DNA from 3 places in the Stenotrophomonas tuberculopleuritidis genome. Region 2 is predicted to be linked to each of the others. Evidence: predicted binding sites of a transcription regulator. Region 2 holds the regulator's gene; each other region holds the start of a gene.
What was found. The regulator FliA, encoded in region 2, starts transcription of late flagellar genes. The targets are predictions, from matches to a motif close to TAAAGTTTNNCNNNCNNNGGCCGATAA.
Positions count from the first base shown of each region.

Region 1: a site for FliA is predicted at 5,022-5,048, ahead of Q5Z10_RS19160 (methyl-accepting chemotaxis protein). Genes of this name have one in related genera too.
Region 3: a site for FliA is predicted at 2,848-2,874, ahead of Q5Z10_RS06360 (GGDEF domain-containing protein). Genes of this name have one in related genera too.

Region 1 covers NZ_CP130831.1:4,195,519-4,203,370, forward strand. The annotation lists gene Q5Z10_RS19155 (PepSY domain-containing protein) at 1-2,385, shown strand, start outside; gene Q5Z10_RS19160 (methyl-accepting chemotaxis protein) at 2,456-4,993, opposite strand; gene Q5Z10_RS19165 (arylamine N-acetyltransferase family protein) at 5,196-6,023, shown strand; gene Q5Z10_RS19170 (VOC family protein) at 6,082-6,453, opposite strand; gene Q5Z10_RS19175 (transporter substrate-binding domain-containing protein) at 6,607-7,323, shown strand; gene Q5Z10_RS19180 (TonB-dependent receptor) at 7,373-7,852, opposite strand, start outside.
Region 2 covers NZ_CP130831.1:2,267,579-2,275,430, forward strand. The annotation lists gene Q5Z10_RS10690 (chemotaxis protein CheW) at 1-53, opposite strand, end outside; gene Q5Z10_RS10695 (ParA family protein) at 50-832, opposite strand; gene motD (flagellar motor protein MotD) at 837-1,850, opposite strand; gene Q5Z10_RS10705 (flagellar motor protein) at 1,852-2,592, opposite strand; gene Q5Z10_RS10710 (chemotaxis protein CheA) at 2,719-4,548, opposite strand; gene Q5Z10_RS10715 (protein phosphatase CheZ) at 4,551-5,156, opposite strand; gene cheY (chemotaxis response regulator CheY) at 5,156-5,548, opposite strand; gene Q5Z10_RS10725 (RNA polymerase sigma factor FliA) at 5,606-6,349, opposite strand; gene Q5Z10_RS10730 (MinD/ParA family ATP-binding protein) at 6,346-7,233, opposite strand; gene flhF (flagellar biosynthesis GTPase FlhF) at 7,220-7,852, opposite strand, start outside.
Region 3 covers NZ_CP130831.1:1,364,742-1,372,593, reverse strand. The annotation lists gene Q5Z10_RS06370 (cation diffusion facilitator family transporter) at 1-120, opposite strand, end outside; gene Q5Z10_RS06365 (TonB-dependent siderophore receptor) at 364-2,619, opposite strand; gene Q5Z10_RS06360 (GGDEF domain-containing protein) at 2,907-4,322, shown strand; gene Q5Z10_RS06355 (MFS transporter) at 4,381-5,592, opposite strand; gene Q5Z10_RS06350 (winged helix-turn-helix transcriptional regulator) at 5,673-6,152, shown strand; gene Q5Z10_RS06345 (DUF3649 domain-containing protein) at 6,194-6,532, shown strand; gene Q5Z10_RS06340 (PepSY-associated TM helix domain-containing protein) at 6,529-7,852, shown strand, end outside.

The DNA.
Region 1 (7,852 bases), 1.9 Mb from region 2:
GAGATTGCCGAGCACCATGAGGATGGCCAGCATCCGCTGCCCCTGAGCGAACTGGTACCCCTGCTGCAGGCCGGCAGCGAACGTCCGCTGCAGCGGCTGCGCGTGGATGCGACCGGGCAGCGCCCCTCGGTGGCGCGTTTCGCCGGTGGCAAGCAGCACTGGGTGTACTTCGATCCGTACAGCGGCGAGCGCTTCAGCGCGCTGCGCGGCCAGGCCTTCTTCGATTTCGTCGAAGAGCTGCATCGCCACCTGGTGGCCGGCGAACGCGGCAAGTGGATCACCGGCAGCTGTGCGATCGCCCTGCTGTTCTTCACCCTGTCCGGGCTGTACCTGCGCTGGCCCCGGCGCTGGTGGCACTGGCGCAGCTGGCTGGTGGTGGAGTGGTCACGGCGCGGCCGGGGGTTCCTGTGGAGCCTGCATTCGGTCATCGGCACCTGGGTGCTGCTGATCTACCTGATGAGCGCGCTGACCGGACTGTGGTGGTCCTTCGACTGGTACCGCAACGGGCTCAACCGGCTGCTGGGTGTCGCGCCGCCGGCAACGCACGCGGTCGCGGCCGATGCAGCGCTGGACCTGGCGCGCATCGAGGCCACGCTGTACGCGCTGCCCGGCGTACGCCAGGGCTTCATCGACCTGCGCCTGCCGGAGAAGCCCGGGCAGGCGCTGAATGTGCGGGTGATGTCCGGCGACCCTGCGCTGCGCGGCGGCCATCACGATCGCGCGCACGACCTGCTGCAGCTCGATCCCGGCACCGGCGCGATCCTCGATGCACGCCCCTATGATCGCCAGGGTGCGGGGGGCCAGCTCGCCACCAGCATGTTCGCCCTGCACTCGGGCAGCTTCTTCGGCATGCCCGGCCGTATCGTGGTGATGCTCAGCAGCCTGGGCATGAGCCTGTTCTTCATCACCGGCTGGCTGTTGTATCTGGACCGCCGGCGCAGCCAGCGTGCAGCACGCGCGCTGCGCCAGACCGTTCCGGCGGCAGCCGCCGATGCCGCTGCCGGCTGGCTGGTGGTGCACGCCAGCCAGAGCGGCCTGGCAGAACAGCTGGCCTGGCGCGCCGCCGCTCAGCTGCAGGCGGCAGGCCATCCGGTGCAGGTGCTGCCCATGTCACAGGTGCCGGTCGGCCACCTGCAGGCGGCCACCCGCGCACTGTTCGTGCTCAGCACGTTCGGCGATGGCGAGCCGCCGGACAGCGCGCGCCGCAGCGCGCGACAGTGGCTGTCACAGACACCGGACCTTGCGCGCCTGCGTTACGGGCTGCTGGCACTGGGCGATCATCAGTACCCACGGTTCTGCGGCTTCGGCATGCAGATCGATACGTGGCTGGCCCGTTCGGGCGCGCAGCCGCTGTTCGCACGCATCGATGTCGATGCGGCCTCGGTGCCGGCATTGCGCCAGTGGCAGCTGCGGCTGGGTGAGCTGACCGGCATCGACACCGATGACAGTGTGCTGCCGGCAGCCACGGTGATGCATGACTGGCGCCTGCTCGGCCGCACCCTGCTCAATGGCGGCAGCATCGGCGGTGACATCTGGCTGATCCGCCTGGCAGCGCCCGCTGGGGTCAGCTGGCAGGCCGGCGACATCCTGCATATCGCACCGCGCCATGCACCGCAGCATGTGGCCGCGGTACTGCGCGCGCATGGCCTGGATCCGCTGCAGCCGGTGCTGCTCGACGGTGGCACGCGGACCCTGGCGGAGCTGGCCGCCGAGCGTGCCCTGCCCGATCCGGGCAACGCGCTGCCGGTGCAGGATGCCTGCCTGTGGCTGTCGGGCCTGCCGGCACTGCCTGGCCGTGAGTACTCCATCGCGTCGTGCGCTGCCGACGGCCAGGTGGAACTGATCGTGCGCCTGGTCCACGACGCGGCGGGACGGCCGGGGCTGGGGTCCGGCTGGCTGGCGCTGCATGCGCCGCTGTCGGCGGCGATCAGCGCACGCGTGCACCGCAATCCGGGATTCCATCGACGGCCTGGCGCGCCGATGATCCTGATCGGCAACGGCACCGGCATCGCCGGCCTGCGCAGCCTGCTGCGCGAAGCGGCGCAGCACGGCGAGCACGGTCACTGGCTGCTGTTCGGCGAGCGCCAGCGCGCGCACGATTTCCTGTTCGCGGACGCGATCACCCACTGGCAGGCCGACGCGCATCTGCTGCGGGTCGACCTGGCGTTCTCGCGCGATGCGGAGGGGGGCGGCTATGTACAGCACCGGCTGCTGGCGGCGGTCGACGAGCTGCAGCGCTGGCTGGCGCGCGGCGCGGTGATCCACGTCTGTGGTTCGCTGCACGGCATGGCCGAGGGCGTGGACCGGGTGCTGCGCGATGCGCTGGGCGACGACGCGGTGGAAGCACTGCTGGACAGCGGACGCTACCGGCGCGACGTGTACTGACCCGGCCAGGGCCGGGCGCCACCCCATTGCCCTGCACCGGGCAGCGCCGGGCCCTGCCCGGCCTGCGTGATCACGCCGCGCGTGCCGCCTGCCGCGCCGGCTGCAGGCGGAACGCGGCCACGGCTTCGGCCAGCGCCTGCACCTGCGCCTGCATCTGCGTGGTCGATGCACCGGCCTCTTCCACCAGGCTGGCGTTGCGTTGCGTGCTGGCCTCCATCTGCACGATGGTCTGGTTCACCTGGGCGATGCCGGCGTGCTGTTCCTGCGACGCGCTGCGGATGCCGGCCAGCAACCCGGCCAGCTGCTGCACGCTGCCAACGATCTCGTCCATGGTGATGCCTGCCCGCTGCACCTGTGCGTTGCCCTGCCCGACCCGTGCCACCGAATCCTCGATCAGCCCCTTGATCTGCTTGGCCGCATCCGCGCTGCGCTGTGCCAGCAGCCGCACTTCCGCGGCGACCACCGCGAAGCTGCGGCCCTGCTCGCCGGCCCGTGCGGCTTCCACGGCGGCATTGAGGGCCAGGATGTTGGTCTGGAAGGCAATGCCGTCAATCAGCTGGATGATGTCGCCGATGCGCCTGGAGGCGGTACTGATGCCCTGCATCGTCGCCATCACCTCAGCGACCGCCGTGCCTCCGCGCTGGGCCACATCGGCCGCCTCGCGCACCAGGCCATCGGCGCGCCCGGCAGCGTCGGCGTTGCGGCCCACGGTGTCGGTCAGTTCATGCATCGATGCCGCGGTTTCCTCCAGCCCGGCGGCCTGCTGTTCGGTGCGCTGGGAAAGGTCATGGTGGCCGGCGACGATTTCACCCACGCCCACGTCCAGCCGCGCGGTCGCCTGCTGGATGCGGGTGACGATCCGGCCAAGCTGGGTGACCGTGCTGTTGGCGTCGTCGCGCATGCGCGCGAACACCCCCTGCTGGTCCCCTTCCATGCGCACGCTCAGGTCACCGCGTGCCAGTGCTGCCAGCAGCGCCTGCAGATCGCCCAGGTTGGTTTCAAACGTGGCCAGCAGGCGATTGATGCTGGTCGACAGCGTGCGCACGAAGCCCTGCTTGCCCTCCAGCGCGATGCGGCCGTGCAGCTCGCCATGCGCGGCGGCATCGACCAGCGCTGCCACCTCGGTTTCCAGCAGGGTTTCCAGCGCACGGCTGCGCCACTCCACCGCCACGCCGAGGAAATGACCGTCGTCGATGATGGCGTTGGCGATCAGCTGGTAGCGGGTACCCGCCTGGCTGATCTCGCGCTCCTCGCGCTGGCGGACGCCGATCAGCGCCGCCAGTGCCGGGTGCAGCCGCACCGCATCGGTACCGACCAAGGCATCACCCGGCAGGTCGAGCAGATGCAGCAGCGCCGGATTGGCATAGGCCACCTGGCCTTCGGCATCGACCACCATCAGCCCGGTCTGTGTGCTGTCCAGCGCCTGCCGTACCCGGGTGTTGCCGCGGGCGATGGCGCGCTCGCTGCCGATGCGCGTGCGCAGCCGCTGCTGCATGTCGATCAGGCGCTGTGCCAGCTGGCCGATTTCATCGTTGGCGTTGTGCACGCGCAGGGTGGTATCGAGCCGGTCATCGGCGATGTCGCTGGCAAACCGCAGGGTGTCCTGGATCGGCCGGCGCACGGCGCGCAGCACCAGCACCAGGCTGGTGATCAGCACACCCGCCACCAGCAGCAGGGTCGCCACGAACAGCACGCCGGCGGCCCGCGCCCCCGCCTGCTGGCGCAGCTGTGCCTGCTCCAGTGCCAGCGCCTGCGCCTGCTGGAACGCGCTCAGCGCCGGGCCGACGTTGGCTGCGGTATCCAGCAATGACTGTGCTTCGACATCCAGGCCGACGCGCGCGGCGGTATAGCCCAGCAGGGCCGCCTGGTAGGCCTCCATGTGGGTGCGCAGCTGCTCCTGCACGTCCGCCGGCAGACCGGCCAATGCCAGATCGAAGGGCAGCTTCTCTTCACTGGCACGATCGGCATGGGCCGAATCACCATCCAGCAGCAGCAGGGCTTCCTGCCGTCGCATCTTCTGCAGGTGCAGGGCGAGCACCGGGCGTTCCAGGCCATCCACCTGCGCCTGCAGCGCATCGGCGGCGTGCTGCAGCTGTGAGGCCAGCGCCGCATCACCGCGGCCCATTTCATCGACCCGCTCGAACAGCGCGGCGATGCCCTGCGAGAACGCATCCACCGCATCTGCCAAGGTCTGCAGGACCTTGCGCCGGCCCGCTTCCATCGGCAGCGCGCGCAGCGCCTGCAGGTCGTGCTGCAGGGCCTGTTGCGATGCCAGCAGCTGGCTGCGGTCGGCGTCGTCGAAACTGCGGGCATACTGGGTCTGCAGGCGCCGGGCCTCGGCCACGCGGGCCGCCAGCGCGGCGACCCGGTCACTGCCCTGCTGGTAGCGGGCCTGGTCGCGGGCCGCCTGGGCGCTGGCATGGCTGGTCCAGGCGTGGACCGCGGCAATGGCCACCAGGCCCAGGCCACATACCAGCAGGGTAGCCTTGAGCTTGTCGGCCACGCTGAGCCGGTGCGGCAGCAGCCAGCGCAACAGGCCGGGGGAAGCAACGCGCAGCCCGGCAAGGCGGGCGCGCAGGGACCGAAGGTGGGGGACGACGGCCGACATGACAGACTCCAGGCGGAAGGACGCACCTCTATCGGCCGTCTGCCGATGAACTTTAGGCCGGATCTGCGATCGACCGCCGGCCCCTGGCGGACGCCCCTGTTGTACCGGCACCAGGCGACCGCGCGATGACACCGGCGGGCCGGGCTTGACCTCAACCCCGGTTGCGGTAGCACAGTGGAGCCCCCCGCCTGCGATACCGGCCATGCCCATCGATGTTCCGCGCTACCTGCAGCGCCTGCAGCTGGATGCGCCGCCAGCGCCCACGCTGGACGGCCTGCGCCGGCTGCAGCAGCGCCACAACGCCGTGCTGCCGTTCGAGACACTCACCTGCCTGCTCCGCGATGCGGTGCCGATCGACCTGGACAGCGTCCAGCACAAACTGCTGCACGCGCAGCGTGGCGGCTACTGCTTCGAACTCAACGGCGCCTTCCTGGCGCTGCTCAGGGCGCTGGGCTTCGATGCACAGCCACTCAGCGCACGGGTACTGCTGTCGGCCGGCGACGGCGAGCTGACCGCGCGCACCCACCTGCTGGTGCGCGTGCAGCTGGACGGCGAGGACTGGCTGGTCGACACCGGCTTCGGCAGCCTGACCCCGACCGTGCCACTGCGGCTGCTGCACAGCGCACCGCAGGACACACCGCATGAACGCTACCGCGTGCAGCAGCTGGACGGCGGTGACTTCGTGCTGGCGGCAGACGGCGGCGAGGGGTGGCGGCCGCTGTACCGTTTCGACCTGCAGCCGCCTGCGCCGATCGACAACGAGGTCGGCAACTGGTACGTGTGCACGCATCCGCAGTCGGGCTTTCCCGGCCAGCTGCGCGCGTCACTGACCGGCCCTGCGTGGCGACGCACCATCGGCAGCGGCCGCTACACCGAATACCGGCCGGGCCAGGCAGCAATCCGCCGCCCGCTGCGCGATGTACAGGACGTGCGCGAGGTGCTGCAGCAGCAGTTCGGCATCCGCTTGCCGGACGACGCCCGCCTGGATCCGGCCATCGACGACTGGCTGCAGCGCTCGCGCACCGCGTAGCGCCGCCCCCACGCTCGGCGGCCCTGGCGCGGCCGGGGGCGCCGGCCCTGGCGCGGCACTACCGGTTCGCCAGGGCCTGCAGGGCGATGCGGTTGCCTTCGCTGTCACGGATCTCGGCCACGCGCCATTGGCCGGCCAGCGCCGGGCCGAAACGCAGCACCGCGCCGGCCTTCAGCGCGCGGTCCAGGCTGGCGTCAAGGTCATCCACAGCGAAGTAGACGCGCGCGCCCTGCTCGCTGGGCCGATAGTCGGCGCCGCTGACCAGCGCCACGCTGGCGCCGGCGGCAGCATCGGCAAACGGCAGGTAGGCCATCGTGCAGGCATGCAGCACGATGGGTTCGTCGACCTCCAACCGCAACCAGCGCTGGTAGAACGCGATGGCGCGGGCGAGATCGATGACCGGAATTTCAACGTGCAGGATGGGATTCATGATGCCTCGGAATTTACGGCGCAACCGCTGCCGGGTGGAACCCGTCTGCTGCCAGCGCCCTGTCCATTCCTGCCTCTGCTCCCCTTCACGGAGTCACATGAAAGCACACGGGCGGTGGCATGCTGAAGCCCCCACCCGCAGCGCAGGCCCGCGATGTCCCTGGCCGATCATCGAAATGCACTGGCACCGCAGGGATTCCTGCGCGTGGCGATCAATCTTGGCAACCCGGTACTGGCACAGGGCGATGCCCACTCGCCGCGTGGTCCGTCGGTGGAGCTGGCCGTCGCGCTGGCGCAGCGGCTGGGCGTGCAGGCGCGCTTCACCTGCCACGATGGCGCTGCGTCGGTGGTGGCCGCTGCGGCCAGCGATGCCTGGGATCTGGCATTCCTGGCGATCGATCCGGCGCGCGCCGAGCGCATTGCCTTCAGCGCGCCCTACGTTGAAATCGAAGGAACCTATCTGGTGCGCGAAGACAGCCCGGCGCGATCGGTTGCCGATCTGGACCAGCCCGGCCTGCGCATCGCCGTCGGACGCGGCGCGGCCTACGACCTGTTCCTGAGCCGGGAACTGCGCCAGGCCAGCATCGAACGCGCGCCGACCTCGGCCGCCGCCATCGCACTGTTCGACCAGCAGCGGCTGGACGCGGCGGCCGGCGTACGCCAGCCGCTGCTGGCCTGGGCGCAGGCGCATCGCGGCCACCGTGTGCTGGCTGACCGCTTCACCGCGATCCAGCAGGCGGTGGCGGCACCCGCCTCGCGCCCGGATGAGGCATTGCGGGCACTGTTCGCCGAGGTGGACGCGATCAAGGCCGGCCCGCTGCTGCGCGACGCCCTTGCCCGTGCCGGGCAGGCGGTCACGCTGCTGCGTTGACCGCCCGCCACCGATCGGGCGCGACGCGTGCCGGCACCTGCCGTGCGGACTACTGGAACAGGTACTTCAGGCCGATCTGCGCACGCCGGCCGTAGTACTCCACCTGCAGCGGACGCTGCGGGCTGCCCTGGTAGTACTTCAGCGGCTCATCGGTGAGATTGCTCAGCTCGGCGAACACCGTCCAGCGATCGAAGGTGTAGGACGCGCTGAAGTCGACCGACGTGTTGGCGCCATACCAGGCGTCGGTCACGCTGCTGCCGCCGTGCGATTCGATGTAGGCGCCCTTGTGATTGGTCGCCAGCCGGGCGGCGAACGCGCCATCGTCGTAATACAGCGTGACGTTGTACAGGCGGTCGGCCTGCCCGGTGATCGGCACGCTGCCGCTGCGTCCCGGGATGTGCATGCGCGAGTCCATCACGGTCAGGTTGGCGTTGATGCCGAAGTTGCTCCACAGGCCCGGCAGGAAATCGAAGCGGCGTACGAAAGCGAACTCGGCGCCCCACAGCTTGGCGTCGTCGCCGTTCTCGGG
Region 2 (7,852 bases):
GCGTCGCCGAGCAGTTCGTCGAGGTAATCGTCGAGCAGGCCGGTGCTGTTCATGCGGCCTGCTCCAGCACGCGCGCGTCTTCGCCGAGGATCCAGTTCAGCGCACGCCGGTAGGCCGCGAGGCCGCGGCCGGGATAGTCCTCGCCGAGGCTGGGCAGGGTCAGGCCGGCAGCATTGCTGATGCGGGTGTCGATCGGGATCGCGTCTTCCCAGACGCGGCTGCCGTGCCGGTCCTGCATCGCGCGCAGCGATTCGTTGCCGGTACGGGTGCGGCGGTCGAACAGGGTGGGCAGGATCGAGATCGGCAGCGGACGGCGGCGCGAACGCTCGACCATTTCACCGGTGCGCACCATGCCATCCAGGCCATGCAGGGCCAGCGGCTCGGCCTGGGTCGGGATGATCAGGCGGTCGGCAGCGGCCAGCGCGTTGATCATCAACAGGCCCAGGGTCGGTGCACAGTCCAGCAGGATGTAGTCGTGCCGGTCCTGGTGGCGGGTCAGGGCGTTCTGCAGGGCCAGGCCGAGACCCGGCTGGTTGGCGCTGCGCCGTTCCAGCGTGGCCAGCGCGGACTGCGCGCACACGTAGTCCAGCCCGCCGATGCGGCTGGCGTGGCTGAGCGTGGAGAGATCGGCCGGCGGCGCGCCGAACAGCTCCAGCACGCCGCTGGGCGGCGGCTCGATCGGCACGCCGAAGGCGCGGGTCAGCGAGGCGTGCGGGTCGAGGTCGATCAGCAGCACGCGGTGGCCGAGCGCGGCCAAGCCGCGACCGAGGGCGAGGGTGGTGGTGGTCTTGCCGACTCCGCCCTTCTGGTTGGCGACTGCCCAGATGCGCATCGGATTACTCCTTCATTGCAGGGGGAACGGCGGCGCCGACGCGGCTGCCAGCCGGCACCGGCGGCAACTGCACCGGTGCGATGGGGGAAGCGGGACCGGCAGCCGGCGTTGCGGCCGGCTGTGCGGGGGCGGAGCCGGCAGCGCCGGTGGCGGCGTTCAGGCGCTCGCCCAGGGGATCGACTGCGTGGCTGGTGTCGGCCAGGATGATCACCATCACCCGCCGGTTGCGGTTGCGGCCCTGCGCGCTGTCGTTCTCTTCGCGCGGGCGGAACTGGCCGTAGCCGACCATCGCCAGCCGTGACGGCTGCAGGCCCTGGTCGGCGAACAGGTGCACCACGCTGGCGGCGCGCCCGGCCGACAGTTCCCAGTTGGACGGGAACGTCGCGGTGGCGATCGGGACGTTGTCGGTGTGGCCTTCCACGCGCACGCTGTTGGGCACGTCGCGCAGCACCCCGGCCAGGCTGGCCAGGGTCTGCCGCGCGTGTACGTCCAGCGCGGCCGAACCGGTCGGGAACAGGATGTCGCTGTTGATCTCCACCTCGATCCACAGCTCGGTGCGGCGCACGCTGATCATGCCGCGATCGATCAGCGGTGCCAGCGCGGCGGTCAGGCGGTCGGCGATGCTGTTGAGCTGGCGCTCGGCACGCGCGATCTGTTCCTGGTTGTGCACCGACACCGGCATGCGCATCTGCGAGGCCATCGACGGCAGCAGCGTGGGATCGTGCGATGGCGCCGGTGCCGAGGGGCCAATCTTGGTGCCGGACTTGATCACCGACGGGCTGTCCCATCCGCCGCCCTGCACCTGCTTGTTGCCCACCTGCACCGGGTTGATGGTGCGCGGTGCCCCCCCGAAGGCATCGGTGAGGGCGTCGGCCATGATCCGGTACTTGCCTTCGTTGACCGAGGAAATCGCGTACATGACCACGAAGAAGGCGAGCAGCAACGTCATCAGGTCGGCATAGGGGATGGCCCATGCCTCGTGATTGGCGTGCTCTTCGTGGTGCTTGCGGCGGGCCATGTCAGTGCAGGAAACCGGAGAGGTTGGTTTCGATGTTGCGCGGGTTCTCGCCCTGGGCGATCGAGATCAGGCCTTCGATGACCATCTCGCGGTCGCGGCTGTTGTGCGAGATCACGCTCTTGAGCTTTGCCGAGATCGGCAGGAACAGCAGATTGGCCGAGGCGATGCCATAGATGGTGGCGGTGAACGCCGCGGCGATGCCGTGGCCGAGCTTGCTCGGGTCGGCCAGGTTCTTCATCACCGCGATCAGGCCGAGCACGGCGCCGATGATGCCCAGCGTGGGCGCGTAGATGCCCATCGCCTCGAACACCTTGGCCCCGGCCTGGTCCTGGTGTTCCTGGCTGCTCAGCTCGATTTCCAGCATGTGCCGGATCGATTCGGGCTCCACGCCATCGACCAGCAGCTGCAGCCCCTTGCGCAGGAACGGGTCCTGCTGCGCCTCCACCTGTGCTTCCAGGCCCAGCAGGCCCTGGCGGCGGGCGATGTTGCTCCATTCCACGATCTGCTGGATCAGCTCGCGGCGGTCGCTGTGCGGCGGGCGCACGACCCAGCGCACGATCCTGAAGGCATGCTTGAACACCGCCGGGGCCGTGTGCAGCAGGATGGCGGCGATGGTGCCGACGATGACGATCACGAACGCAGCAGGCGACCACAGCGAGGCCAGGCCGGCGCCCTTGAGGATGCTGCCACCGACCAGCGAGGCCAGGGCGAGGAAAAGTCCAATGAGGCTGAGTCTATCCATGGGTCCGGTATCGGCGTGTATGAATGGGACTTGAGACACCGGTAGATCGCGTACAGACGGTGGTCACAGTTTTCGGGTCGCCGGCAAGGGCAACGCCAGGCAGCGCCGGGCCATGCCCGGCGGGATTCATCTCAGCCCGTCCACATCGAGGATCAGCGCCATGCGGCCGTCGCCGATCAGGGTGGCGCCGGCGTAGCCGCGCAGGCCGCGCAGCGCCTTCGGCAGCGGCTTGATGACCACTTCCTCGCGGCCGCGCACCTGGTCCACGACCAGGCCGAAACGCGCTTCACCGGCCTGCAGCACCACGATGGTCAGCAGCGACGAGGCGGCGGGCGTCACATCCAGCCATTGCCGCAGGTCCACCAGCGGCAGGGTGTGCGAGCGGCGGTCCAGCACGGCACGGCCGTCGAACCAGCCCAGCGAGGTGCGCGGCGCGTGCAGCACTTCCATCACGCGCGCCAGCGGCAGCGCGTAGACATCCTCGCCGGCCTGCACCAGCAGGGTGGGCAGGATCGCCAGGGTCAGCGGCACGCGGATCAGGAAGCGGCTGCCGCGGCCCAGTTCGGACTGGATCTGGATCTGGCCGCTCAGCTCGCGGATGCGCGACTGCACCACGTCCATGCCGACGCCACGGCCGGAGATGTCGGTGACCTGCGCCTTGGTCGAGAAGCCCGGCAGGAACACCAGGTGCAGGCATTCCTCGCTGCTCAGGCGGGCGGCCGCTTCCGGATCGATCAGGCCCTTCTCGCGCGCCTTCGCGCGCAGCTTTTCCGGATCGATGCCGGCGCCGTCATCCTGTACTTCGATGCTGACATAGTCGCCTTCCTGCTGCGCCGACAGGCGCACGTGGCCCATCCGCGGCTTGCCCTGCGCCTCGCGCAGGTCGGGCATTTCCACGCCATGGTCGATCGCGTTGCGTACCAGGTGCACCAGCGGGTCGGCCAGCGCTTCGACCAGATTGCGGTCGAGCTCGGTCTCGGCACCGATCAGCTCCAGGTCCACTTCCTTCTTGAGCGACCGCGCAACGTCGCGGGCCACCTTCGGGAACCGCGAGAACACCTTGCCGACCGGTTGCATGCGGGTCCGCATCACCGCCGACTGCAGCCGTGCGGTGGCGATGTCCAGGGTGGACACCGCACGATCCAGCTCTTCGTCGCGCAGGCGCGTGCGCAGGGTCTTCAGGCGGTTGCGGGACAGCACCAGCTCGCCGATCAGGTTGACGATGGCATCCAGGCGCTTGGTGTCCACGCGCACGGTGTGCTCGGCTTCGGCAACCGGCTTGTTGGCCGCCGGCCGCGCGGCCGCTGCCGCCGGCGCTGCAGGTCGCGGCGCCGCTGCGACCGGCGCCGGCGCAGGAACCGCGCTGGCGCCCGGGGCGGCGCCGCCGTGAAGCTGGTCGAGCAGGGCTTCGAACTCGTCCTCGCTGATCATGTCGTCGGCCTTCTTCGCCGCCGGCGCCACCGTGGTCGGCGCCTTGCCGCCATGCAACTGGTCGAGCAGGGCCTCGAATTCGTCGTCGGTGATCAGGTCGCCGGTGCCGGCCGCTGCCGGCGCCACCGCTGGCGCCGCCGCGGCGCCGCCCTGCACGTCGAACTGGGCGACCAGTTCCGGCGGGGCGTAGCCCGGTTCGCTGCCGGAGGACACCGCATCGAGCATCGACTGCAGGTAATCCAGCGATTGCTGGGCCGCATCGAAATGATGGGCCTGCAGCACGGCCTGGCCGGCGCGCGCGGCGCCCAGCGCCTCTTCGGCGGCGTGGCACAGTTCGACCATCGCGGTGATGCCGAGGAAGCCCGCGCCGCCCTTCAGCGTGTGGTATCCGCGGAAGACCGCGTTGAGCTGTTCGTTGTCCTGCGGTGCCTGTTCCAGCGACACCAGCTGTTCGCCGAGGCGATCCAGGATTTCCTGTGCCTCGATGATGAAATCGGCAGTGATGTCGTCGGCTACCGCGCCCATGGTTACAGCCCCAGATCCGACAACAGGTCGTCGGCGTCGTTCTGCGAGACCGCGTGGCGGTCCAGTCCCTTCAGTGCCGGCCCGGCCAGTTCCGGGGCGGTGCGATGCTGTTCCGGCGGCAGCCCGAGCGCGCCGAAACCTTCGTGCACGCGGCGGACAATGCCCACCACGCGGCGGATGATCTGCCCGGTCAGGTCCTGGTAGCTCTGGGTCAGGGCGATCTCGGTGAGGTTGTGGCGGATGCGCTCAAGCTGTGCATCCTGGCCCGGCTGCAGGCCATCGGCGCGCAGCTGCTCGGTCAGGCTGCGGCATTCCTCGGCCAGGTCCAGGGTGCGATGGGTGGCCTGTTCGGTCATTGCCACCACGTGATCCAGCCGTGCGCAGGCGTCGTCCAGTTCGCCGGCTTCGTCGGGCACGGTCGGCAGCTCGCCCAGGGCCTGGCCCAGTTCGCGCGCCAGCCGCGAAAGGCCGCTCATCATCGGCTGGGTGCGTGCCGCCACCAGACCGTCGATGCGCTGGCGCCAGGCCGCTTCGTCGCCGGATTCCAGCGCGTCCAGGGCTTCCTGCAGGCGCTGGGCGAGGGCATTCTTGTCGACCGTGGTATCCATCAGGCGCTGGCCGCCAGGCGTTCGAAGATCTTGCCCAGCTTTTCTTCCAGGGTCTGCGCGGTGAACGGCTTGATGATGTAGCCGTTCACGCCGTTCTGCGCGGCTTCGATGATCTGCTCGCGCTTGGCTTCGGCGGTGACCATCAGCACCGGCAGGGTCTTCAGCTTGGCATCGGCACGGATCGCCTTGAGCAGTTCGATGCCGGTCATCACCGGCATGTTCCAGTCGGTGACCACGAAGTCGAACGGCTGGCTCTGCAGCAACGACAGCGCGGCATGCCCGTCCTCGGCTTCGGCGGTGTTGGTGAAGCCCAGATCGCCCAGCAGGTTCTTGACGATACGACGCATGGTCGAGAAATCGTCGACGATCAGGATGCGCATGTTCTTGTTCAAAGCAGAGTTCCTTTGTTGTTCAGCTCTCGAGCCCGGCGTCGGCCATCTCGAGCATGTTCATTGTTCAAGGCCGGCATCGGCGGCCTCGAAAATCTTCAACCGGCCACGCAGGCGCAGCACTGCCTGGCCGTGGATCTGGCAGACCCGCGATTCGCTCACCCCGAGCACGGCACCGATCTCCTTCAGGTTCAGTTCCTGCTCGTAATAGAGCGACAGCACCAGCTGCTCGCGCTCGGGCAGGTGGCCGATGGCCTTGCCCAGCTCGCGACCGAACTCGCCGCGCTCCAGCACCTGCTGCGGGGTCGGGCCGCCCTGGGCGACGGTATCCAGCTCGCCCTGGTCTTCGATGCGCGATTCCAGGCTCAGTACCTGGCCGCGCGAGGCATCCTCCATCAGCCGCAGGTACTCCGGCAGCGGCATGTCCATGGCTGCGGCCACCTCGGTCGCGCTGGCGGCGCGCCCGGTGCTCTGCTCCAGCCGGCGGATGGTCGCTGCCGCATCGCGGGCGCGACGGTGCACCGAACGCGGCACCCAGTCGCCACGGCGGATCTCGTCGATCATCGAACCGCGGATGCGGATCGACGCATAGGTCTCGAACGAGGCGCCCTGGTCGGCGTCGTAACTGCGCGAGGCTTCGATCAGGCCCATCATGCCGGCCTGGATCAGATCGTCCACCTCGACACTGGCCGGCAGTCGTGCGGCCAGGTGGTGGGCGATGCGCCGCACCAGGTCCGAATGCTGGGCGATGACCTCGTTCGCCGCCGAGCGCTGGACTTCCCTGTACTGGGCGGCGCCTTTCATGCGGCCACCCCACGCTGCTTGAGAATGCGTTCGAGGAAGAACTCGACGCCACCACGGGGTTCGGTCGGGGCCTGCCAGCGGGCGGTGCGGCGGGCGATCTCGGTGATCGCCAGCGCGGCCGGGCTGGACGGGTAGGCCTTCACCACCGGCTGCTGGCGCTGCACCGACAGGCGCAGCCAGTCATCCTGCGGCACGCAGCCCAGGTAGTTCAGCGAGACATCGGCCAGGAACTTCTCGCAGACGCGGGTCAGCTTCTCATACAGCACGCGCCCTTCGTTGGGGTCGCGCACCATGTTGGCCACCACCTGGATGCGGTCCACGCCGCGTTCGCGCGACAGCACCTTGATCAGCGCGTAGGCGTCGGTGATCGAGGCCGGCTCGTCGCAGACCACCACCACGGTGTCCTGCGCGGCCTGGCAGAAGGTCAGCACGCCGTCATTGATGCCGGCGGCGGTGTCCACCACCATGATGTCCAGCTCGCGTTCCAGTTCGGAGAACACGTTGACCAGGCCGACGTGCTCGGCCGGGGCCAGTTCGGCCATGTGCCGGCGACCGGACGCGGCCGGCACCACCAGCACGCCGTTGGGGCCCTCGATGATCACATCGTCCAGGCTGCAGCGTCCGGCGACCAGGTCGGCCAGGGTGTTGGTGGGGTTCAGGCCCAGGATCACATCGATGTTGGCCAGGCCCAGGTCGGCGTCGAGCAGCAGCGTGCGCTTGCCCATGCCGGCCAGCGCCACGGCCAGGTTGGCCGACACGTTGGTCTTGCCCACGCCGCCCTTGCCGCCGGTCACGGCGATCGTGCGCACAGGGCCCAGCGGCTCGCTGCGGGTGGCCGACAGCGGGAAGGTGGTGGTCAGCTTGGCGTACTCACGCGACGGCATGGTTCAACTCCGGGTTGCAGGGCATATCGGCCGCGCGGCGCAAATCTTCAAGGCGAAGTACAAGATTGGCTGCACTGGCGCGGTGCAGGTCGTCCGGGACGTCCTGGCCGTCGGTCACCCAGGTGATCGGCAGCTTGTGGTCCACCGCCACCGACAGGGCGTTGCCGAAGCGGCCGGTCTCGTCCAGCTTGCTCAGCACCAGGCCCTGCAGGTTGGCCGCGCCGAAGCGGCGCACCACCTCGTCCATGTCGCCGAAGCTGGTGTTGGCCGGCAGTACCAGCAGGGTGCGGACCTGGCGGGCCGCGCGCAGCCACTGCAGCTGGGCAGCCAGCGCGCGGTCGCGCGGGCCGAGGCCGGCGGTGTCGATCAGCACCAGCTTGTAGTCCTTCAGGCGTTCCAGCAGCTGGTCCAGGTCGGTGCCGCTGTTGGCCTCGTGCACCGCGATGCCGAGCTGGCGGCCGTAACCGTACAGCTGTTCGCGGGCGCCGATGCGCAGGGTATCGGTGGTGACCAGCGCGACATCGCGGGCGGCATGGGCTTCGGCGAAGCGCGAGGCCAGCTTGGCGATGGTGGTGGTCTTGCCGGCACCGGTGGGGCCGACCAGGGCGATGACGCCGCC
Region 3 (7,852 bases), 900 kb from region 2:
GTTGGTCCAGAACGCGCCCACCACTTCGACGACCAGGAACGTGGAGGTCAGGCCGAGCGCCCACCACAGCGGTTTCTCGTGGCGGATCTCGGATGGCAGGTGATCGTGGTCGTGGCCCATGGCAACAGCTCCTTTGCGATGGGAGGCAGGCTACGCTGGCGGGCGTGGGGAAACTATCACGGTGTTTATAACATTGCAGGCTCCGCGACCCGCCGAGGCCGCCGGGCATGGCCCGGCGCTACCGCGACGCATGGCGCCATGCATTGACCTGCGCCAGCCTACGCCGGGCATGGCCCGGCGCTACCGTGGGAGGTCGCGCCAGGCCATCGCCGGCAAGCGCAGCGGATCGGGCCCTGCGTGCGCTCAGAAACCGAAGCGCAGGCTGGCCCAGTAGGCGCGGCCAGGTTCGTTGTAGGTCGCTGCGCCGGCATCGCTGCTGTTGGCCTCGCGGAACAGGCGCTTGTCGGCCAGGTTGTTGACACCGAAGCCCACGCTGACGGTGTCGGTCACCCTGTAGCGCGCGCTCACGCCCCAGATGTTGTACGCACCGCGGGTCTGCAGCACCGTGGCGGCGTCGCAGCTGCCGGTGCAGCGCGGGTCATTGTTGATGTTGGTCGTGGCCGGCTCCTGCTTGCCGTAGAAGGTACCGGTCAGCAGCAACGACAGCTGCTCGGTGGCCTGCCAGTCGAGCATGGTGTTGATGGTGTACTTGGGGATCACCGACAGCGGCTGGCCGGTGGTCTTGTTCTCGTTCTCCACCATGTAGGTGAAGTTGTTGCTCCACTTCAGGCGGTCGCCCTGCTCGCCCAGCAGCGGGATCACCAGGTTGCCCTCAAGCCCCTGCACGATGGCCTTGGGCGCGTTCTCCCAGCGGAAGATGCGGCCCCGGGTGTCGGCGGTCAGGCCGATCTGCTCATAGCCGGCCTGGATCTTGTCCTTGTAGTCGTTGTGGAAATAGGTCAACGAGGCCTGCCAGCCACTCTGCGGCGCCCACTCGATGCCCAGTTCCTTGTTGAGGCTGGTCTCGGCCTTCAGGTCGGCATTGCCGCGCATGTAGCAGCCGGCGCCCAGGCTCGGCAGCGCGTTCGGACAGCCGTTGCCGCGGGTGTAGTACAGATAGTCCGGGTTGGACTGGTACAGGTTCGGCGCCTTGAACGCGCGGGCAATGCCGCCCTTGACCACCCAGTCGCCGTTGATGCGGAACTGCGCGTTGAGGCTGGGACTGGTGTTGTTGCCGAACTGGCTGTGGTGATCGAAGCGCAGCCCGGGGGTGACGATCCAGCGCTCACCCAAGTAGATGTTGTCTTCCACGAACACCGCGGTGGTCTGCGCATCGGCCTTGCCGCGCGCGCGGTCGGCCGACAGGCCGGGGATGCCGCCACCGCTGCTGCTGGACTGGCTCATCGAATACGGGTCGGTCAGGCGGCTGTCCAGGTACTCGAAGCCCAGCGTCCACACGTTCTCGGCACCGCCGATCGTGGTCGGGAAGCTCACCTCGCCATCCAGCTGGTAGTTGCGCAGGCGCGAGGTCGACCAATCGGTCCCGTTGAAGCTGCCCTCCGGGCCACCGGCCAGGCCTTCGTTGATGCGCGAGTTGTTGACCGCCTCCACCGCGGCGGTGACCCGCGAGCTGACATCGCCCCAGCGGCCGCGGTGGGTGATCGCGCCGGTGGTGCGGTACATGCGGTTGGTCTCCGCCTGCTCGTCGGCCAGCGCAGCCAGATCCACCGGCGTGGACGTACCGGTGGTGCTGACGGCGCGGTCGCCGGCATAGATGTTGCCCTGGCGGCTGGTGCCCGCTTCGACTTCAACGACCTGGTCGGCAGTCACATCCCAGCGCAGCAGCGCATTGACGTCGCGGTTCTTGACCCCTTCGCGACCGGCCGGCGGTACCGCGTTCGGAGCGGTGGCGTACTGGCGGTTGAGGTCCAGCGAATCGGCGTCGGTCCGGTTGAGATTGCCATACAGGCGGAACGACAGCGTCTCGGTCAGCGGACCGCTCAGCTGCAGCCCCACGCGCTCGCTGCCGCCTTCGGCGCTGTGCTCGGGGACCAGGCCGTACAGATCCATCGCGCCGGTCAGGTCACCGGTCGGGCGCTTGGTGATGATGTTGACCACACCGCCGGAGGCACCGGAGCCATAGCGCGCCGCGGCCGGGCCGCGCAGCACTTCGATCCGCTCGATCATCTCGGCCGGCACCCAGTTGGTGTCGCCACGGGTATTGCGCTCGCCGCTGCGGCCCATGCGCACCGCATCACGTGCACCGATGCGCTTGCCGTCGACCAGGATCAGGGTGTTTTCCGGGCCCATGCCGCGCAGGTCGATCTGTCGGTTGTTGCCATACTGGCCCGACGCACTGTTGCCGGTCAGGTTGACGCCGGGCATGGTGCGCAGCAGCTCGGCGATGTCGTTGGCCGGCGGCCGCTTGGCGATGTCCTCGGCGGTGATGGTCGACGTGCCCAGCGCCTGCCGCGCGATCTCCGAAGCGGTGACATGCACGGTGTCGATATCGGTGGCATCGGTTTCCGCCCGGGCGGACAACGCGCTGGTCGCCAGCAGAGCGGCAACGGCGAGCGCCAGCGGACGGGCGCGCGGCGGAACAACAACGGAAGAGGACATGATCGAAAACCTTCTGACAGGGCAACGGGGCCTCTGGCAAAGGGCTTGAGGCAGCGACAGGGGGAGGCGGACCACCGCTGCACAGGGCCCGCAGGTCGATCCGTGCGGCCATTGTCCCATCAATGCGATTGATTCTCAAATGCGTCAACGCATTGCGGCAGCGGTCGGACTGTGCTCTGCGCACCGTCCAAGGCTGCATCGCGCTTAAACTGACCGGCTCACCTGCCATCAACCGGTGACAGCCGGGGCCGATACCCCGGGTCTGTTGCCTGCCGCCAGAGATCGACGTGGAAACTCCCCAACTGGATGACGCCAGCCAGCCGCTGGCCGAGGCCTGGCAGAACTGCCTGCTGGATGCTGGCCCTGCCGCCACCGCGCTGCTGCATGCGGCCGCCGCCGACGCGCCACCGGCGCTGGCCCAGCGCTTCTACGAGGTACTGCTGCAGGACGCGCGCGCGCGCCGCTTCCTGTCCCACGAACAGGTCAAGCAGCGCCTGCAGCCGGCCATGCAACGCTGGCTGGTGCAGCTGCTGACCACCGATGCGGCCGGCGTCGCCGCCACCGTCGCCGCACAACGGGTCATCGGTGATGTGCACGCGCGGGTGGGTATTCCGGTGGATCTGGTGACCCGCGGTGCGCGCGTACTCAAGCACGAGCTGTACGTGCGCCTGCGCGCCGATGCGAGCGACAGCGACGTCGCATTCGCGGCCATCGACTGCCTCAGCGCGATCATGGACATCGCCATGGAAGGCATGACCCTGGCCTATACGCATGCACGCGAGCGCTCCTCGCGCACCGATGCGGCGTACCGGCTGTTCTCGCTGGTGCAGAACGTCAGCACCGAACGCGAACGCCAGCGCGCCCTGCTGCTGGATTGGGAAAACACCCTGCTGTACACCCTGGCAGGACACGGCGAGGGCGGCGACAACGCCAGCCTGGCCACATCGGAATTCGGCCTGTGGTTCACCCACAAGGGCATTCCCAGCTTCGGTGAAAGCACGGAAACCCACGCGGTCGGCCGCCTGGTCGCACGCATCGACAGCTGCCTGCAGCGGGTCACCGCCGACGGCCCGGCGACGCGGCTGGCGGTACTGCCGGCGATCCGCGAAGACCTGGCGACGATCCGCAACCTGATGACCCTGTTGTTCGAGCGCATCGGCGAACTCGACGCCGGCAGCGATGCCTTGACCAACCTGCTCAATCGCCGCTTCCTGCCAACCGTGCTGCGCCGCGAGATTGAACTGTCCACGCGCAACCGCACGCCGTTCTCACTGCTGCTGCTCGACCTGGACCACTTCAAGGCGATCAACGATGGCCACGGCCACGACGCCGGCGACCGCGCACTGCAGCATGTGGCCGCACTGCTGGGCCAGCAGACCCGTGGCAGCGACTACCTGTTCCGCTACGGTGGCGAGGAGTTCGTGGTGGTGCTGGTGGCGGCAAGCGAGTCGCAGGCGGCGGTGATCGCCGAGAGCCTGCGCCGGCAGATCGCGCAGTCGCCGCTGGCGCTGCCCAACGGCCAGGTGCTGGGGCTGACGGCCAGCATCGGCGTCGCCGGCCACGATGGGCACCCGGACTACGAGCGGCTGATGGCACGCGCCGATGCGGCGATGTACGCGGCCAAGCGCTGCGGGCGCAACCGCGTGGTGGTTGCCGACGACAACCTGCAGGAGGCGCCCGGGCGGCGGGCGCTGCAGCGCTGACCGTGCGGCGACGGCGCGACTGGGCGGGTCGCCCTGCAACGCAGTCCACTGACAGACGCTACCGGTGCTGGACGCTGCCGGCATCGGCCCGTGCGTTCTGCACAGGCAGGCGCCACCCGGCCCACCACAGCACCGCCAGCAACGCGATGCCGGCGCCCAGCAGGCACACCGCCGGCCAGCCATGCCGCGCCTGCGTCCAGCTGCCGGCAGCCGCGCCCACCCCACTGCCCACCGCATAGAACAGCATGTACAGCGCGACCAGGCGCCCGTGCTGTGCGGCCGGGGCACGCAGCAGCAGGGCCTGGTTGGATACATGCAGCGCCTGCCCACCGAGATCGAGCACCACCACCCCCAGCAGCAACAGCGCCAACGAGTGCGGCAGGCCGAGCAGCGGCCACCACGCCGCCAGCATCAGCAGCAGCGCGCCGAGGCTCACCCGGTGCGCGTGGCCACGGTCCATCCAGTGCCCGACCCGCGCGGCCAGCAGCGCACCGACCACGCCGGCCAGCCCCAGCGCACCGATGGCCGCCGTCGACCAGTGCAGCGGCGGTGCCGACAGCGGCAGCGGTACGGCCGCCCAGAACACGTTGAGGCCGGCGAACAGCAACAGCGCCAGGGGGCCGCGTTCGCGCAGCGTGCGGTCGCGGCGCAGCATCCCGGCCATCGACGCCAGCAGTACGCGCCACGACGGCGGCACTGCGGGTACCGGCACCGGCGGCAGGTGCCGCCACAGCAGCAGGGCGAGGCCGATCATCAGCGCCGCCGACACCAGGTAGACCGCGCGCCAGCCGGCCAGCGCCGCCACCGCGCCCGACAGCACCCGCGCCAGCAGCAGGCCGATGAACACCCCGCCCTGCACGGTGCCGACCACGCGCCCGCGCTGCTCGGCTGGCGCCAACGCGGCCGTATAGGCGATCAGGCCCTGGGTGAGCGCGGTGCCGAGCAGTCCGGCCAGCAGCATGCCCGACAACAGCCACGCCGCCGAGCGCGCAGCGGCCAGCCACACCAGCGCCACCACCAGCGCCGCCCACTGCACGCGCAGCAGCCGACGGCGATCACCGCGGTCGGCAAGCGGCAGCAGTGCCAGCAACGCCAGCACGCTGCCGGCCTGGGTGGCGGCCACGATCGTGCCGGCCACCGCGCGGTCCAGCGCAAAGGCCTGTGCCAACCGCTCCAGCAGCGGTTGCGCGTAGTAGACGTTGGCGACGCTGGCACCGGCGGCGACAGCAAGCAGGCCCAGGATGGGCCGCGACAGCAGGGAGGGCGGCATGAATATGGTTGCAATTTGAAACTTGATGCAAGCCTACCGTTGGTGGTTTTAAACTGCAACCACATCACCGGACACCTGCCATGCACACCCAGAGTCCCTGCCCGGTGGCCCGCAGCGCCGATCTGCTCGGCGACCGCTGGGCCCTGCTGGTCATCCGCGATGCCTTCGACGGCATCACCCGCTTCAGCGATTTCCAGCGCAGCCTCGGCGCCGCACGCAACATCCTCAGCGACCGGCTGCGGCGACTGCTCGAGGCCGGCATCCTGGCCTTGCGCCCTGCTTCGGACGGTTCGGCCTACCAGGAGTACGTGCTGACTCCCGCCGGGCAGGCGCTGTTCCCGCTGCTGGTGGCGCTGCGCCAGTGGGGAGAACGCCACCGCTTCGCTGCCGATGAAGCCCATTCCACGCTGGTCGAACGCGGCAGTGCGGCAGCGCTTCCCTACATGCAGCCGCGGGACGCGGCAGGCCAGGTGCTGACCGCGGCGCAGACGGTGGTACGCAAGCTGCCGGCGCCGCCCCCCCCGAATGGGGGACTCGACAGCGCCACCGGTGTCAAATAGCATTCAATCGCAATTGCATTCGATTCGTATTGACATCGGCGATGGCCGCTTCCTCTTCCCGTTCTGCCGGCGGCCCGCCGCCCGCCAAACGCGTCGCCCGCGGTAGCGGCCAGACCGCCCTGCTGTGGGCACGTGGCAGCCTGGCCCTGCTGGGCGGCTATGCGGTTGCCGCTTGCTGGGCGGCAGCACTGGCGCGCCTGCTGCCGGGCGCGACCGCCGATGCCACCCTGGTGGCCACCATGGCCGCGTTCGTGGTCTACACCCTGGCCGCGATCTGGGCGTACGCCGCACGCAGCACCCTGCGCGCCGCGCTGGGCCTGGTGATTGCCGGCGGCGCAGGCGCTGCGCTGGCCTGGCTGCTGCGTGGAGGCGTGGCATGAGCAATCTCGGGGGCTTCCGCCAATCGCAGTCGGTCCTGCATACCTGGTCAGGCCTGGTGGTCGGCTGGGTGCTGTTCCTGATCTTCATTGCCGGCACCGCTGCCTACTGGAAGGAAGAGCTGACCCGCTGGATGCAGCCGGAAATCGGCCTGCCGGCCAGCAGCGCCACGGCGGTCACCCAGGCCCAGCGCTTCCTTGCCCGCACCGCGCCGGACGCACAGCGCTGGAGCGTCGAACTGCCCGATGCACGCAGCAGCGCGACCACCGTCAGCTGGCAGGCGCAGGGCGAGAAGGAACGCCGGCGTGGCCAGCGCAATCCGAACCAGGCCACGCTGGATGCGCAGGGCAACCCGGTGCAGGTGCGCGAGACGCGCGGTGGCAACTTCTTCTATCGCCTGCACTTCGACCTGCACTACGTGCCGGTGCTGTGGGCCCGCTGGTTCATCAGTGCCTGCTCGATGCTGATGCTGATCGCGCTGATCAGCGGCGTGATCACCCACAAGAAGATCTTCACTGACTTCTTCACGTTCCGCCGTGGCAAGGGCCAGCGCAGCTGGCTGGACGGGCACAACGCGCTGGCCGTGCTGTCGCTGCCGTTCCATCTGATGATCACCTACACCGGCCTGATCACCCTGATGACGCTGTACATGCCGTGGGCGGTGGATGCCAACTATCCCGGCGGCCGCGATGCGTTCTTCGCCGAACTGTTCCCGCGTGCCGAAAAGGTCGAGGCCAGTGGTGTCGCTGCGACGCCGCCGGCGTTGAGCGCGATCCTGCGCCGCGCCGAACTGCACTGGGGCGGTGGCCATGCCGCGTCGCTGCAGATCGAACACCCTGCCGACGCAGCGATGCGCATCAGCGTGCGCCGCCAGCAGGGCGACCAGATTGCCGGCGCGGCCGACGCGCTCGCCTTCGATGCGCGCGGCACCCTGCTGGATGCAGCGCCGCCACGTTCGGCCGCCGTCATCACCCGCGACGGCATGATCGGCCTGCACGCGGCACGCTTCGCACCGACCACCCTGCGCTGGCTGTTCTTCCTCTCCGGCGTGGCCGGCACGCTGATGGTGGCCACCGGCCTGGTGCTGTGGACGGTCAAGCGGCGCACCCAGCTGCCCGATCCGGCGCGTCCGCATCTGGGCTTCCGCATCGTCGAACGGCTGAACATCGGCTTCGTCACCGGCCTGCCGGTGGCCATGCTGGCCTTCCTGTGGGGGAACCGCCTGCTGCCGCTGGACGTGGCCAACCGCAGCGACGCCGAAGTGAAGGTGTTCTTCTATGCGTGGGCCGCCTGCGTACTGCATGCGCTGCTGCGCGCGCCGC